DNA from 3 places in the Streptomyces sp. NPDC001941 genome. Region 3 is predicted to be linked to each of the others. Evidence: riboswitches for the same ligand, from Rfam matches in the RefSeq annotation. Region 3 holds a riboswitch; each other region holds the start of a gene.

Region 1 (4,812 bases), on a different contig from region 3:
CCCGCGCATCGAGAGCGCGGTCGACGAGGAGCTCGCCCGGTTCGCCGAGGAGGGCCCGACGGCCGAGGAGATGGAGCGCGCCCAGGCCCAGCTGGAGCGCGAGTGGCTGGACCGGCTCGGCACGGTCGCGGGCCGCGCCGACGAACTGTGCCGGTTCGCCGTGCTGTTCGGCGACCCCCAGCTGGCGCTGACCGCGGTCGACCGCGTCCTGGACGTCACCGCCGAGGAGGTGCGCGACGTCGCCCGGGCCCGGCTGCGCCCCGACAACCGCGCGGTGCTCGTGTACGAACCGGTCGCCGAGGACGCGGGCGACGACGCAGAGGAAGAGGCGGACCAGTGACGGACGCGGTCGTGACGATGGAGTTCCACCCCCGGCCCGAGGCGGGCACCGCCAGGCCCTGGGCCTTTCCCGCGCCCGAGCGCGGCCGCCTGGACAACGGCCTGACGCTGCTGCGCTGCCACCGCCCGGGCCAGCAGGTGGTGGCCGTCGAGGTGTTCCTGGCCGCCCCGCTGGAGGCCGAGCCCGAGGGCCTGGACGGCGTGGCCACGCTGATGGCGCGCGCCCTGTCCGAGGGCACCGACAAACACAGCGCCGAGGAGTTCGCCGCCGAGCTGGAGCGCTGCGGCGCCACGCTCGACGCGCACGCGGACCACCCGGGCGTGCGGGTCTCGCTGGAGGTGCCGGTCTCCCGGCTCGCCAAGGCGCTGGGGCTGCTCGCGGAGGCGCTGCGGGCGCCCGCGTTCTCCGACGGCGAGGTGGAGCGCCTGGTGGGCAACCGCCTGGACGAGATCCCGCACGAGAGCGCCAACCCGGCGCGCCGGGCCGCCAAGCAGCTGTCGAAGGAGCTGTTCCCGGCGGACTCGCGGATGTCCCGGCCGCGCCAGGGCACCGAGGAGACCGTCGCCCGGATCGACTCCGCGGCGGTGCGCGCCTTCTACGAGGCGCACGTGCGCCCCGCCACGGCGACCGCGGTGGTGGTCGGCGACCTGACCGGGGTCGACCTGGACGCGCTGCTCGCCGACACGCTGGGCGCCTGGACGGGCGACCCGGGCGCGTCCCGGCCGGTCCCGGCGGTCACCGCCGACGACCGGGGCCGGGTGGTCGTGGTGGACCGCCCCGGGGCCGTGCAGACGCAGCTGCTGATCGGCCGCGTGGGCGCCGACCGGCACGACCGGGTGTGGCCGGCCCAGGTGCTCGGCACGTACTGCCTGGGCGGCACCCTGACGTCCCGTCTGGACCGGGTGCTGCGCGAGGAGAAGGGCTACACCTACGGGGTGCGGGCCTTCGGCCAGGTGCTGCGCTCGGGCCCGGACGGCGCGGGCGCCTCCCTGCTCGCGATCAGCGGCTCGGTGGACACGCCCAACACGGGCCCGGCGCTGGCGGACCTGTGGCAGGTGCTGCGGACGCTGGCGGAGGGAGGCCTGACCGACGCCGAGCGGGACGTGGCGGTGCAGAACCTGGTGGGCGTCGCCCCGCTGAAGTACGAGACGGCGGCGTCGGTCGCGGCGACCCTGGCGGACCAGGTGGAGCAGCACCTGCCCGACGACTTCCAGGCGCAGCTGTACGCCCGTCTCGCGGAGACGGGGACCGTGGAGGCGACGGCGGCCGTCGTCAGCGCCTTCCCGGTGGACCGGCTCGTCACGGTGCTGGTCGGGGACGCGGCGCAGATCGCGGAGCCGGTGCGGGCGCTGGGCATCGGCGAGGTGACGGTGGTCACCGGCTGACGGCCTGTCATCAGGGCGGACGGCCCGCGGAGGACCCCGGCGTGAGCGTTTCGCCGGGGGTCCTCCCTTATGTCCGGTTTGTTGGTGAGGTTGCCTGTCCGTCCTGTGGCGTGCGCTACAAAACGTCGTGTCTGTTTGGTGATTGAAAGAGGAGACGCTTAGCGTTCTGGACCGTTGGAACTGTCCGTGAGCCGTCCCCGCCGCACCCGCGGCAGCGCGGGCAGTCATCGCCGAGTCCCCGTCAGGCGCGAGCCTGGGGAGCCGGGGACCCACTCAGTCCCTGGGGTGAATCGGACGCCCTGCGAGGGGCGACCGTAGGAGACCTTCCTGCTCCGAACCCGTCAGCTAACCCGGTAGGCGAGAAGGAAGGAAAGGAAACAGCTCCTACATGGCGTTCACCCGTGCCACCGGGAAGCACCGTGGTCCGAGCCGTCTGGCGCGCCGCAGCGCCGGCGTCGCCTCGATCGCGACCATCGCCACCACCGGCGTCATCGGCACCCTCGCCTCCCCGGCGCTCGCCGCCGACGGGGAAGCCCCCTCGGTCGAGCAGACCGGACTGAACGCGGCCGTCGTCGCCGAGTCCCTCGCCGACCGCATCAACGCGCAGGCCGAGGCCCAGGAGCAGGAGGCCGCCCAGGCCCTCGCCAGGGCCAAGGCCGAGGCGGAGGCCAAGCGCAAGGCCGAGGCCCGCGCCAAGGCCGCCCGCGAGGCCAAGGAGCGCGCCGCCCGCGAGGCCGAGCGCAAGCGCCTGAACAGCTTCGTGGCGCCCATCTCCGGCAGCTACGTCTCCACCGGCTACAAGACCGGTGGCTCCATCTGGTCCTCCGGCAGCCACACCGGCATCGACTTCCACGCGGCCAGCGGCACCCCGGTGCACGCGGTCGGCCTGGGCACCGTCGTCGAGGCGGGCTGGGGCGGGGCGTACGGCAACAACGTCGTCATCCGCATGAACGACGGCACGTACACCCAGTACGGCCACCTGTCCTCCATCGGCGTGTCGGTGGGCCAGACGGTGGAGCCGGGCCAGCAGATAGCCCTCTCGGGCAACACCGGCAACACCACCGGCCCGCACCTGCACTTCGAGGCCCGCTCGGGCGAGGGGTACGGCTCCGACATGGACCCGATCGCCTACCTGCGCGCGCACGGCGTCGGCGTCTGAGCCGCACGCCCCGCAGCACCTCCCACGAGGCCCCCGCCGACCCGGCGGGGGCCTCGTGCGCTTCCCGCGCCGACCCCCGCCCCGTGCGCCCCGGTGAACCTCCGCGGCGGACAAAAGAATTCGGACGATTCCCGGGAGCCATCGGAATTCGCGGCCCGCTGTCATAGAGTCGAACAAGTGCGGTGCAGCACAATGGCGCCGTCACGACCCCGGGCCGGGGTGGACGAATTCGGAGGCTCTGTATGCGCGTTCCCGCTCACTCGGTATGCACGGCGATCCGCGACGACATCGTGTCCGGTGCCTTCGAGCGCGGCGGCCGGCTGACCGAGGAGCAGCTCGCCCGCCGGTACGGGGTCTCCCGCGTCCCGGTCCGCGAGGCGCTGCGCACCCTGGAGTCCGAGGGCTTCGTCACCACCCGCCGCCACGCGGGCGCGTGCGTGGCCGAGCCGACCGCCCAGGAGGCCGCCGACCTCCTGGAGATCCGTACGCTCCTGGAGCCGCTGGGCGCCGCCCGGGCCGCCCAGCACCGCAGCGAGGCCCACCTCAAGGTGCTGCGCGGCCTGGTCAGGCTGGGCCAGGCGCGGGCGCGCGGCGGCCAGGGGGAGGACCTGCGGTCGCTGGACGGCTGGTTCCACGAGACGCTGGCGCAGGCGGCGGGCAGCCCGGGCCTGAGCTCCCTGCTGACCCAGCTGCGGCACAAGATCGCCTGGATGTACGTGGTCGAGCAGCCGGCCCGTCCGCTGGAGACCTGGGCCGAGCACGGCGCGATCGTGGACGCGGTGGCGCGCGGCGACGCGGAGCGGGCGCGCTCGCTGACCGCGCTGCACGCCGAGCGCGGACTGCCGGCGCACCGGCTGCGCGTGAGGACTTCGCAACACGCCGTAAACAGTGCGAGCGCCCGGCATTAACAAAGGGGCCGTATACAAAGGGGGGAATTAAAGTGGGCCCACCAGTGGGGCGCGCTTTATTCACCCGGAATGCGGATACCCGTACAAGCGGCTGAGGCTGCGTGCATCCGGTGATTTCCGCGCATGAGAAGGATTTTCGCGCACGAGAAAGCCGCGACCTGCCGGAGTGGATCCGGAAAGCCGCGGCTTCCTGTGCGTACTGCGAGGGTGCCCGGGACTCAGACGGTCTCGGGGAGCTCCTCGAGGCCCTCGGCGACGAGCTTCGCCAGGCGGTCCAGGGCGGCGTCCGCGCCCTCGGCGTCCGACGCGAGCACGATCTCCTCGCCGCCCTGCGCACCCAGGCCGAGCACCGCGAGCATGGACGCGGCGTTGACCGGGTTGCCGTCGGCCTTGGCGATCGTGACCGGAACGCCGGAGGCCGTGGCGGCACGGACGAAGATGGAGGCGGGGCGGGCGTGCAGGCCCTCGGCCCAGCCGACGTTGACGCGGCGCTCAGCCATGGTGTTGCCCTTCAAGTCTTAGCGGTTGTCTAGACCAGTCTCTCACGCGTTGCGGAGTGCTCCTCACCGACCTTCGGCCCTGATCGCACCGACCATCGGCCTGTCCCACCATGCCCCGGCACGACGGCCTCCGCGACTCGTGGCCTGGCCGTACGCTGGCCCCATGCAGAGCCCGCCGGAGCAGTCGGAACACGCGTACCCCGACCACTGGGAGGCAGACGTGGTGCTCCGCGACGGGGGCACCGCCCGCATCCGTCCGATCACCACCGCCGACGCCGACCGGCTGGTCAGCTTCTACGAGCAGGTCTCGGACGAGTCGAAGTACTACCGCTTCTTCGCACCGTACCCCCGGCTGTCCGCCAAGGACGTGCACCGGTTCACCCACCACGACTACGTCGACCGGGTGGGCCTGGCGATGACGGTCGCCGGGGAGTTCGTCGCCACCGTGCGCTACGACCGCATCGACGAGCGCGGCCGGCCCGCCGCCGCCCCCGCCGACGAGGCCGAGGTCGCCTTCCTG
Region 2 (4,812 bases), on a different contig from region 3:
GGACCCGGACTTCACCGCGCGCGAGCAGGAGCTGCTGCACCACCTGTGGCAGCGCAAGGAAGCCGCGGGCCCGGCGCTGACGTACGCGGCGCAGGCGACGGGCCAGGTGTGGACACCGCCGCCGCACCGCAACTACGGCGCGGGCTACAACCCGTACCGCGGCTGACCCGCCGCCGCTCCCCGGCCCGCCGCCTCCTGGATCACGTCGGCCGGCTGGCGTCCCTCAGTCCGAAGCGGCCGTCAGCAGCGCGAGCTCCGCGTCGGTCAGGCCCAGCTCCACCCCGGCGATCAGCGCCGGGAGCTGCTCGACCGTGCGGGCCGAGGCGATCGGCGCGACGACCGTGGGCCGCGCGGCCAGCCAGGCCAGCGCCACCGAGGCCACCTCGGCGCCGCGCGCGGCCGCCACCTCGTCCAGCGCGGCCAGCACCTTGCGGCCGCGCTCGCTCTCCAGGTGCTGGGCGGCGCCCTGGGCGCGGGCGCTGTCGACGGCGGTGCCCGGGCGGTACTTGCCGGTCAGGAAGCCGGAGGCCAGGCCGTAGTACGGGACGGCGGCGAGCCCGTGGTCGCGGGCCACGTCCAGCAGCGGGCCCTCGTAGGTGTCGCGGGAGACCAGGTTGTAGTGCGGCTGGAGCGCGACGTAGCGGGCCAGGCCCTCGCGGTCGGAGACCTCCAGGGCCTCGCGCAGCCGCTCGGGCGAGATGTTGGACGCGGCGATCGCCCGCACCTTGCCGGCCCGCACCAGCTCGTCGAGCGCGCCGAGGAACTCCTCGACCGGCACGGACGGGTCGTCGTAGTGCGTGTAGTAGAGGTCGATGTGGTCGGTGCCCAGGCGGCGCAGCGACTCCTCGGCGGCGCCCTTGATGGTGGCGGCGCCGAGGCCCTTGAAGCCGGGCTGGGCGCCCGCCTTGGTGGCGATCACGACGTCGTCGCGGTTGCCGCGCGCGGCCAGCCACTGGCCGATCACGGTCTCGGACTCTCCGCCTTGGTTGCCCTGCACCCAGTGGGAGTAGGCGTCGGCGGTGTCGATGAAGTTGCCGCCCGCCGCGGTGTAGGCGTCGAGGACGGCGAAGGACTGGTCGCGGTCGGCGGTCCAGCCGAAGACGTTGCCCCCGAGGGCGAGCGGGTGGACGGACAGGTCGGAAGCGCCCAGAGCGCGGCGAAGGGTCATACGGGGTGAACAGCGCGCCCGGGGGCGCGTGTTCCGGATTCCCCGTACGACCCTGCGGCGTCGGACCCCGTACGACCCTGCGGCCGGACCCGGTGTCGGGCCCGGCCCCGGGCGTCAGGCCTTCAGACCTTCAGGCCCTTCGAGCCGAGCCAGCCCATCGGGTCGATGCCGGTCCCGCCGGGCGTGTGCACCTCCAGGTGCAGGTGCGGCCCGGTCACGTTGCCGGTGGCGCCGACGCGGCCGATGGTCTCGCCGGTGCCGACCTGCTCGCCCGCGCCGACGGTCATCGACGACAGGTGGCAGTACCAGAGTTCGGTGCCGTCCTCGAGCTCCAGGACGATGCGGTAGCCGTACGCGCCGGACCAGCCGGCCGACTTCACGGTGGCGCCGTGCACGGCCTTGACCGGGGTACCGGTCGGGGCGGCGAAGTCCAGGCCGGTGTGGTGCCCGGAGGACCACATGGAGCCGGACTGGCCGTAGGTGGAGGTGATCGTGTACGAGGACGTGGGCAGCGAGTAGCTGGCGGCGAGCTTGGCCAGGCGCTCGGCCTCGGCCTTCGCGGCGGCCTCGGCGGCGGCCTTCTTCTTCGCCTCGTCGGCCTTCTTCGCGGCGGCCTTCTGCTGCTGCGCGGCCTGCTCGGCGGCGGCCTTGGCGGCGGCCTGCTCGGCGGCGGCCCGGGTCTCGGCCTCGGCGGAGGCCTGCTGCTGCTCGGCCTGCTGGAGGATGCGGGCGCGCAGGGCCTCGCCCGCGGTGCCGCCCTCGGAGGCGTCGTCGGCCCCGGTGGTCGCGGCGGCGGTCAGGGGCCGGGTGTTCCGGTCGGTCGCGTCGTCGTGGGCGACCAGGGCGCCGATGCCGGGCAGCGAGGCGGCGTCGGGGAGTTCGGGCAGGTCGGGCAGGTCCGGCAGCGATATGGAGACCGGGGGCTTGTCCTGGGCGGTGGCCATCCCCGCGCCGCCGACCGCGGCGATGACGCCGACGCCGAGGACGGTGGAGCTGCGGGCGAGTCCGCCGCGCTGGCGGGCCACGCGGTGCCGGCCGCGGACGGGCCGTACGGATTCCTCGGTGGGGTTCCACTCCTGCCACTCGGGGGGCGCGGAGGGACTGTTCCAGTCCTGCTGGGCAGGGCCGGACGGGACGGGCGGGGTCGCCACGGAGGCGTGCTCCTTCCTTCCTTCTCGCCTACCGGGTTAGCTGACGGGTTCGGAGCAGGAAGGTCTCCTACGGGCATGCGTGATGCCCGATTCACCCCAAGTTGGTGGTTCCCCGGTTCCCTCGCGGGATTCGGCGCGTGCGCACGGTGCCGCCTCTGGCGGCGGCGGGGACGACCGCGCTGCGTTATCGAACGTTAATAGACACGGGGGTCCGATTCCAAGCTGTTCCGGCTTGATCGTTAAGCCCTCCGGCCGGGACTTAAGCAGGCAGATCCGGGCGGAACGGCGCAGTTGACGGAGCGTCGGCCGATCATCATTTTCTGACGGTGTGTCAAATGTTATGCGCAGCGGCGCCTTCCGCTCACACCGCGTGAGCGGGCGCGGGCGCCCCGCCCTGGCGGCCCCTCAGCCCCCGCGCGGCCCCCGCACCACCGGCATCGTCCGCCGCCGCTCCGGCTGCCCGGCCGCCGGGCGCGCCACCGCCAGCAGCGCCATGTCGTCGCTGGCGCCCCCGCCCGTGTAGCGGCGCACGTCGTCCACCAGCGCGTCGAGCAGTTCGTCGGGCCCCGGGAAGATCCGCCCGGCCAGCCGCTCCGCCGGGTCGTAGAAGACGCCCCGCGCGTCCCGCGCCTCGCTCAGCCCGTCCGTGTACAGCAGCAGCGTGGTGCCCGGCGGGAACGCCGCCTCGTCCGCCCGGTCCGGCCAGGTCCCCAGGTCGCCCATGCCCAGCGGCAGCGCGGGCTCGCTCGGTTCGAGGAGGTCCAGGTCCCCGTCCGCGTACAGCAGCAGCGGCTCGGGGTGGCCCCGGTTGACCACCCGCAGCACGCCCTCGCCGCGCGGGATCTCGGCGAGCAGCGCGGTCGTGAAGCCCTCGAAGGCGTCCAGGCCGTCGCGCCGGGTGCCCTCCCGCGCCAGCGCCCGCTCCAGGCGCTGGGCCACGCCCTCCAGGGTGCGCTCCTGCTCGGCCGCCTCCCGGAAGGCGCCGATCACCACCGCCACCGCCTCCACCGCCTGCAGCCCCTTGCCCCGCACGTCGCCCACCACCAGGCGCACCCCGAAGGGCGTGTCCTGCACCGCGAACAGGTCGCCCCCGATGAACGCGTCCGCCTGCGCCGCCTCGTAGCGCGCCGCGATGTGCAGCCCGCCGATCCGGTCGGCGGGCGTGGGCAGCACCGCCCGCTGGGCCGTCTCGGCGATCTCGCGCGCCGAGGCGAGCCGCCGCCCGCTGCGCCGCACCACCCGGTTGATCAGCAGCGCCAGGCCGGACACGGTCAGCACGGTCGCGCCCTCGGTGAGCGAAGTGGGGTCGTCGATCGTGTGGTTGTACAGGTGCAGCCCGAGCCCGGCCAGCACGGCCGCGAGGCCGGTCAGCAGGGTGGCCCGCAGCGAGAAGAACGGCGCGGCGATCAACGGGGCCGCCGCGAGCAGCGGGGAGGCGGTGAACTGGGGCGGCGTGGCCAGGTCGAAGACCACCCCGCCGGCGATGAGCACCGCGGGCAGCGCGCGCAGGAACCGGTGGACGCCCTCGCCGTCCGTACCGTCGTACCCGTCCGCCGCTCTGTTCCCCACCAGTGCTCTCCTGCCCGGTCCGCCCACGGCTGCGGACGGTACCGCGCCCTCCCCAGGCTTGCCGGAGCCGCGCCGCACGGCGACTCTCCGTCGGCCAACCGGGGGACGGCGGCCCGCGCCGCCGCCCCCGGCCCCGGCTACCCGGCCGCCGCGGGCACCAGCCGCCCGCCCCGCAGCAGCGCCCCGACCGCCCCCGCGCACGCCAGGCCGACCGCGCACAGCACCAGCCACGGCACCGGCGACCAGCCGGTCACGTCCAGGAGCGCGCCGGTGCCCAGGTTCCCCAGGGTGATCCCGATCCCGCACACCGTGTTGTAGAGCCCGTAGTGCGTGGCCACCCAGCGGTCGCCGGACAGCGCGACGACCGTGTCCATCTCGTACGGGTAGAGCACCGCGTTGGCCACCGCGAGCACCGCCGCGCACAGCAGCAGCCCCGCCACCCCGCCCGGCGCCACCGGCAGCAGGAACGCCCCGCCCATCAGCGCCAGACCGGCCACCAGGCACCGCTCGCGCGGCCAGTACCGCTTGCACCACTCGGTGATCCGCAGCTGCCCGGCCAGCGCGACGAGCGCGGAGACCACGAACAGCGCGGTGGTCACCAGGGTGCTCCCGGCCGCCAGCGGCAGCGCCAGGTAGACCTGGAAGGACAGCACGTACGAACCGGTCATGGCCAGCGCGAACAGCCAGAACGGCCGGTTGGCCAGCACCGTGCGGAACTGCCCGCGCTCGCGCCCCGCACCCGCCGCCCCGCCCGCCCGGTCCGGCAGGTGGCGCAGCTGTACGAGCGTGAGCACGGCGAAGAGCAGCGCGGCGACCACGCACGTCAGCCGGAAGGACACCCCGGTCAGCGCGATCCCCACCAGCGGGCCCAGCAGGATGCCCGCCTGGTAGTACGCGTTGAAGACCGCGAACGCCTCCACGCGC
Region 3 (4,812 bases):
CCGCGACGACTGGCACCTGCGCTCCGCGCGCGACGACGGCACCCTGCGCGAGGCCACGTTCCGCGAACTGGCGGGCCCCGAGGCCCTGAAGGTCCTGCAGTCCGTCTCCACCGCCGACCTGCTCTACAGCTTCGGCACCCTCCCGCCCGGCCTGGTGACCCTGCACAACTTCCCGCGGTTCCTCCAGGAGTACGAGCGTCCCGACGGGCACCTCCAGGACCTGGCCGCCACCGACATCCTGCGCTCCCGGGAACTCGGCGTGCCCCGTTACAACGAGTTCCGCAGGCTCCTGCACCTCAAGCCCGCCCGGAACTTCGCGGAACTGACGGACAACAAGGAATGGGCGCGCGAGATCGAACGCCTCTACTCCGGCGACATCGAAAGGGTCGACCTCCAGGTGGGCCTGTACGCGGAGAAACTCCCGGCCGGATTCGCCTTCAGCGACACGGCATTCCGGATCTTCATCCTGATGGCGTCGCGCCGCCTCAACAGCGACCGGTTCTTCACCGAGTACTACACCCCCGAGGTGTACTCGAAGGCCGGAATGCGCTGGATCGACGACAACTCCATGCTGACCGTGCTATTGAGGCACCACCCCGAACTGCGCACCGCGCTCAGCGGCGTGCGGAACGCCTTCGCGCCCTGGCGCGTCGCGGGCCGGGAGGGCTAGGCCGTGGCGACCGGTCCCACCGGCGCGCCCCGCGCCGACCTGGTCCTGGAGGGCGGCGGCGTGCGCGGCCTGGGCGCCGCGGGCGCGGTCATCGGCCTCCAGGAGGAGGGCTACGCCTTCCCGCGCGCGGCCGGCACCTCGGTCGGCGCGATCGCCGCGGCGCTGGTCGCGGCCGGGGCGGGCGCCAAGGAGCTGCGGGCGGCCGTGGAGCGGCTGGACCTGGCCCGGGTGCCGGACCGGCTGCCGCCCGGGGTCCCGCTGCTGAGCGAGGGCGTGGGCCTGGCCGGGGCGAGCGGCGCCTACCGGGGCGCCTGGATCCGCGACTGGCTGGAGCGCGAACTGGCGGAGCTGGGCGTGCGCACCTTCGGCGACCTGCGGTACGAGGACCCCGGGGCGTCGGCGGACCTGCCCGAGGACCAGCGCTACAAGCTGGTCGTCCTGGTCACCGACGTGACCCGGGGGCGGCTGCTGCGGCTGCCCTGGGACTACCGGCTCTTCCACCTCGACCCGGACGCGCAGGTCGTCGCGGACGCGGTGCGCTGCTCGCTGTCGATCCCGTTCTACTTCCGGCCGTGCTCCCTGCGGGACCCGGTCACGGGGGAGTCCTCGGTCCTCGTGGACGGCGGCAGCCTGTCGAACTTCGCGGTGGAGATCTTCGACCGCACCGACGGGCGGCCGAGCCGCTGGCCGTCCTTCGGCGTACGGATCCTGCCCGACCTGCCCGCCGGGATCGCCCAGCTGTTCCCGCTGGCCGCGCGGGTGATGTGGCCGCCGCTCCAGCTGGCGCAGCAGGTGGTGACCACCGCGCTGGTGGGGCGCGACCAGACGCACCTGGACCGGCCCGGCGTGCGCGAGCGGACCATCGCGGTGGACTGCTCGGGCGTCGGCGTGACCGACTTCGCGATCGGCGCGCGGGCGCGGGACGCGCTGGTGGAGGAGGGGCGGCGGACCGCCGTGGAGTTCGTGCGGTACTGGCGCGGGACGGACCACTCCTGACCCGTTCTCCTGAGCCGCGGCGCACCCGGCCCTCCGGCGGGGTGTCTGAACCTTCTATCCGTATATGACCGATTGGGGACCTTCTTCCTTCTTCCTGGAATTCACTCCATCGTGCCCCGGTCCCTGCTCAATTGGTCCGGGGCACGTGAGCAGGCTCATACCCGTGACGTTGCGTGCTGGTGCACGGTGCGCCGAATACCGTGCCGACAAGCGCGATCGACGAACCGCGAAGATCGAAAATCCACGGAGGGTGACGGTAATCCGGGGGTAAAGTCCCGCGTTCGAATGCGGGATTCGCCGAACCGCTTGTTCCCGTCCGTCCCGCTCGTTTACGGTCACCGTCAATCCGGTCGGACCGCCTAATCCTGCCGCCGCCCGGAATTCGCACCCATCCACGCGTGGCAGGAGCGGGGGACCCAGGTAGAACGCCGTTTCCGTACCCACGGACGGCTCGGGGTTAAGCCGTACGGAATTCCGTACGGCCGGGCACCTCCAGCCCGAACCCGACAGCTCACCTCGCAGGCGCCGGAGAGGAATGCCCCATGCCCGCGAAGGGTAAGCACCGACGTCCCAAGGCCCGTCCGCTCGGCCGCGGCCTCGCCGCCGCCGGAACCGGCGGGGCCGCCCTCGCCCTCCCGCTGATCGGCGCCACCGGCGCCCACGCCGCGCAGCAGGCCGCCCCCGAGGCGCCCGCCCCGGTCCAGCAGCGGGCCGCCGCGAAGCCCGTCGCCCAGGTGGCGGCGAAGGCCCCGGCGAAGACCCGGGCCACCACGTACACCGTCGTCAGCGGCGACTACCTGTCGAAGATCGCCGAGGAGCGGCGGCTCAGCGGCGGCTGGCAGAAGCTGTACGAGGACAACCGCACCGTCGTCGGCGGGGACCCGTCCCTGATCCTGCCCGGCATGAAGCTCACCCTGGGTGCCAAGGCCCCCGCGGGCGCCGCCGCCCCGAAGGCCGAGCGCACCGCCCCGAAGGAGCAGCCGCGCCCGTCGGCGCCGCAGGCCTCCGACGACTCCGACGACTCCTCCGGCGCCACGCGCTCGGAGAACACCCGGACCTCCGCCCGCGGTGGCGGCGGCTCCGGCTTCACCGCTCCCGTCGACGCGGGCGTCACCACCCCCTACCGCGCCTCCGGCGGCATGTGGTCCTCCGGCTACCACACGGGCGTCGACTTCTCCGCCTCCAGCGGCACCCCGGTGCACGCCGTCGGCCAGGGCACCGTGGTCTCCGCGGGCTGGGGCGGCGCGTACGGCAACCAGGTCGTCATCCGCCACGCGGACGGCAACTACTCCCAGTACGCCCACCTCTCCTCGCTCTCCGTCTCGGCCGGCCAGAGCGTCGGCGAGGGCGACCGGATCGGCCTCTCCGGCTCCACCGGGAACGTCACCGGACCGCACCTGCACTTCGAGATGCGCACCTCGCCCGACTACGGCTCCGACATCGACCCGGTGGCGTACCTGCGCCAGCACGGCGCGTCCCTCTGACGCACCGTCCACCCGCGCCGCCCGCCGGCGCCGTCCACCCGAACGGAGGGGCCCCGCACGCGTCCGCGTGCGGGGCCCCTCGGCGTGCGCCGGCCCGTATTCCTGCTTGGAGGAAACTTGACCGGTGGCGAATCTCACCCCGCGTCAACCCCTCCTTACGGTCGCGTAGGTCACATCCGTAAGGGAAAGATGTGTGCACGTGGCAGACGATTCGAGATCCAGAGACAGAGACGCATTCGGGTCGTACGTGGCGATCGGTGACAGCTTCACCGAGGGCGTCGGCGACCCCGGCCCCGACGGCGCCTTCGTCGGCTGGGCGGACCGCTTCGCGGTGCTGCTCGCGGACCGCCGGCCGGAGCACGCGTTCCGCTACGCCAACCTCGCCGTGCGCGGCCGCCTCCTCGACCAGATCGTCGAGGAGCAGGTCCCCCGGGCCAAGGAGCTCGCCCCCGACCTGGTGACCTTCTGCGCGGGCGGCAACGACATCATCCGCCCCGGCACCGACCCCGACGAGGTCGCCGAGCGCTTCGAGCGCGCCGTCGCCGACCTCAGCTCGGCCGTCGGCACCGTCATGATCACCACGGGCTTCGACACCCGCGGCGTGGCCCTGCTGCGCCACCTGCGCGGCAAGATCGCCACGTACAACGGTCACGTACGGGCCGTCGCCGACCGCTACGGCTGCCCGGTCCTCGACCTGTGGTCCCTCAAGTCCGTGCAGGACAGGCGGGCTTGGGACGGCGACCGGCTCCACCTGTCGGCCGAGGGCCACACCCGGGTCGCGCTGCGCGCCGCCCAGGTGCTCGGCCTCCCGGTGCCCGCCGACCCCGACCAGGCGTGGCCGCCGCTGCCGCCGCGCGGCACCCTGGAGGTGCGGCGCGACGACATCCACTGGGCGCGCGAGCACCTGGTGCCGTGGATCGGCCGCAGGCTGCGCGGGGAGAGCTCCGGGGACCACGTGGCGGCGAAGCGCCCCGACCTCCTCCCCCTGTAGGGGACCGCGGAAAAGGCCGCCCGGTCCGGTGCGCGAGCACCGGAGGGCGGCCTTCCGGCCCTCTGCGGGCACATGGTCCGCTGGTACGCCGAACGGCCTTCCGGCGTGCGCGGGCGGCGCGCTGGTACGGAGAGGTGACAGGGCAGGAGTGGCGCTCACGCCCCGGGCGCGCGCGGTGCTGGGATGTGCGCGCGGGGCCCGTGCGGCTCCGCCGCCTCCCGGGCGCCCCGCCGAAAGGACCCTGACGATGACCGTACGCACGCCCAAGGCCCTCGCCGCCCACTCGCTCGCCGCGGCCGTCGTCGCCGGCGGCCTGCTGGTGGCGGGCGCCGCGCCCGCCGTCGCCGCGCAGCAGTCGGTGGCCCCCGCCGCGGCGGCCGTCGCGCCGCAGCCGACCACCGTCACCGTCACCGGCGAGGGCAGCGCCAGCGCCGCGCCCGACATGTCCGTGGTCACCCTCGGCGTCGACGTCACCCGGCCGTCCGCCAAGGAGGCGCTGGACGCCCAGAGCGCCGCCGCCGAGGCGCTGCTGGCCGCCGTGCGCAAGCAGGGCGTGCAGGACCGCGACATCCGCACCGAGTCGCTCTCCCTCAACGCCGTCCAGCAGACCGACAAGGACGGCAACACCAAGCTCACCGGCTACCAGGCCACCCAGGTCTTCTCCGTGAAGG

What was found. Region 3 has a riboswitch for cyclic di-AMP ahead of ABT160_RS21405 (M23 family metallopeptidase). Riboswitches for the same ligand answer to the same signal wherever they lie in the genome.
Region 1: it holds a riboswitch for cyclic di-AMP, as region 3 does, so the genes downstream of both, ABT160_RS35265 (M23 family metallopeptidase) here and ABT160_RS21405 (M23 family metallopeptidase) in region 3, are expected to answer to the same signal.
Region 2: it holds a riboswitch for cyclic di-AMP, as region 3 does, so the genes downstream of both, ABT160_RS19420 (M23 family metallopeptidase) here and ABT160_RS21405 (M23 family metallopeptidase) in region 3, are expected to answer to the same signal.

Annotation. Positions count from the first base shown of each region.
Region 1 is NZ_JBEOYE010000076.1:20,732-25,543, reverse strand. Features, by position in the region: gene ABT160_RS35275 (M16 family metallopeptidase) at 1-340, shown strand, start outside; gene ABT160_RS35270 (M16 family metallopeptidase) at 358-1,725, shown strand; cyclic di-AMP (ydaO/yuaA leader) riboswitch at 1,944-2,099, shown strand; gene ABT160_RS35265 (M23 family metallopeptidase) at 2,114-2,884, shown strand; gene ABT160_RS35260 (GntR family transcriptional regulator) at 3,127-3,792, shown strand; gene ABT160_RS35255 (HPr family phosphocarrier protein) at 4,011-4,292, opposite strand; gene ABT160_RS35250 (bifunctional acetate--CoA ligase family protein/GNAT family N-acetyltransferase) at 4,456-4,812, shown strand, end outside.
Region 2 is NZ_JBEOYE010000026.1:80,193-85,004, reverse strand. Features, by position in the region: gene ABT160_RS19430 (PrsW family intramembrane metalloprotease) at 1-166, shown strand, start outside; gene ABT160_RS19425 (aldo/keto reductase) at 224-1,168, opposite strand; gene ABT160_RS19420 (M23 family metallopeptidase) at 1,291-2,319, opposite strand; cyclic di-AMP (ydaO/yuaA leader) riboswitch at 2,330-2,465, opposite strand; gene ABT160_RS19415 (PP2C family protein-serine/threonine phosphatase) at 2,725-3,888, opposite strand; gene ABT160_RS19410 (MFS transporter) at 4,026-4,812, opposite strand, start outside.
Region 3 is NZ_JBEOYE010000031.1:5,008-9,819, forward strand. Features, by position in the region: gene ABT160_RS21395 (peroxidase family protein) at 1-670, shown strand, start outside; gene ABT160_RS21400 (patatin-like phospholipase family protein) at 674-1,666, shown strand; cyclic di-AMP (ydaO/yuaA leader) riboswitch at 2,042-2,204, shown strand; gene ABT160_RS21405 (M23 family metallopeptidase) at 2,209-3,150, shown strand; gene ABT160_RS21410 (SGNH/GDSL hydrolase family protein) at 3,350-4,141, shown strand; gene ABT160_RS21415 (SIMPL domain-containing protein) at 4,389-4,812, shown strand, end outside.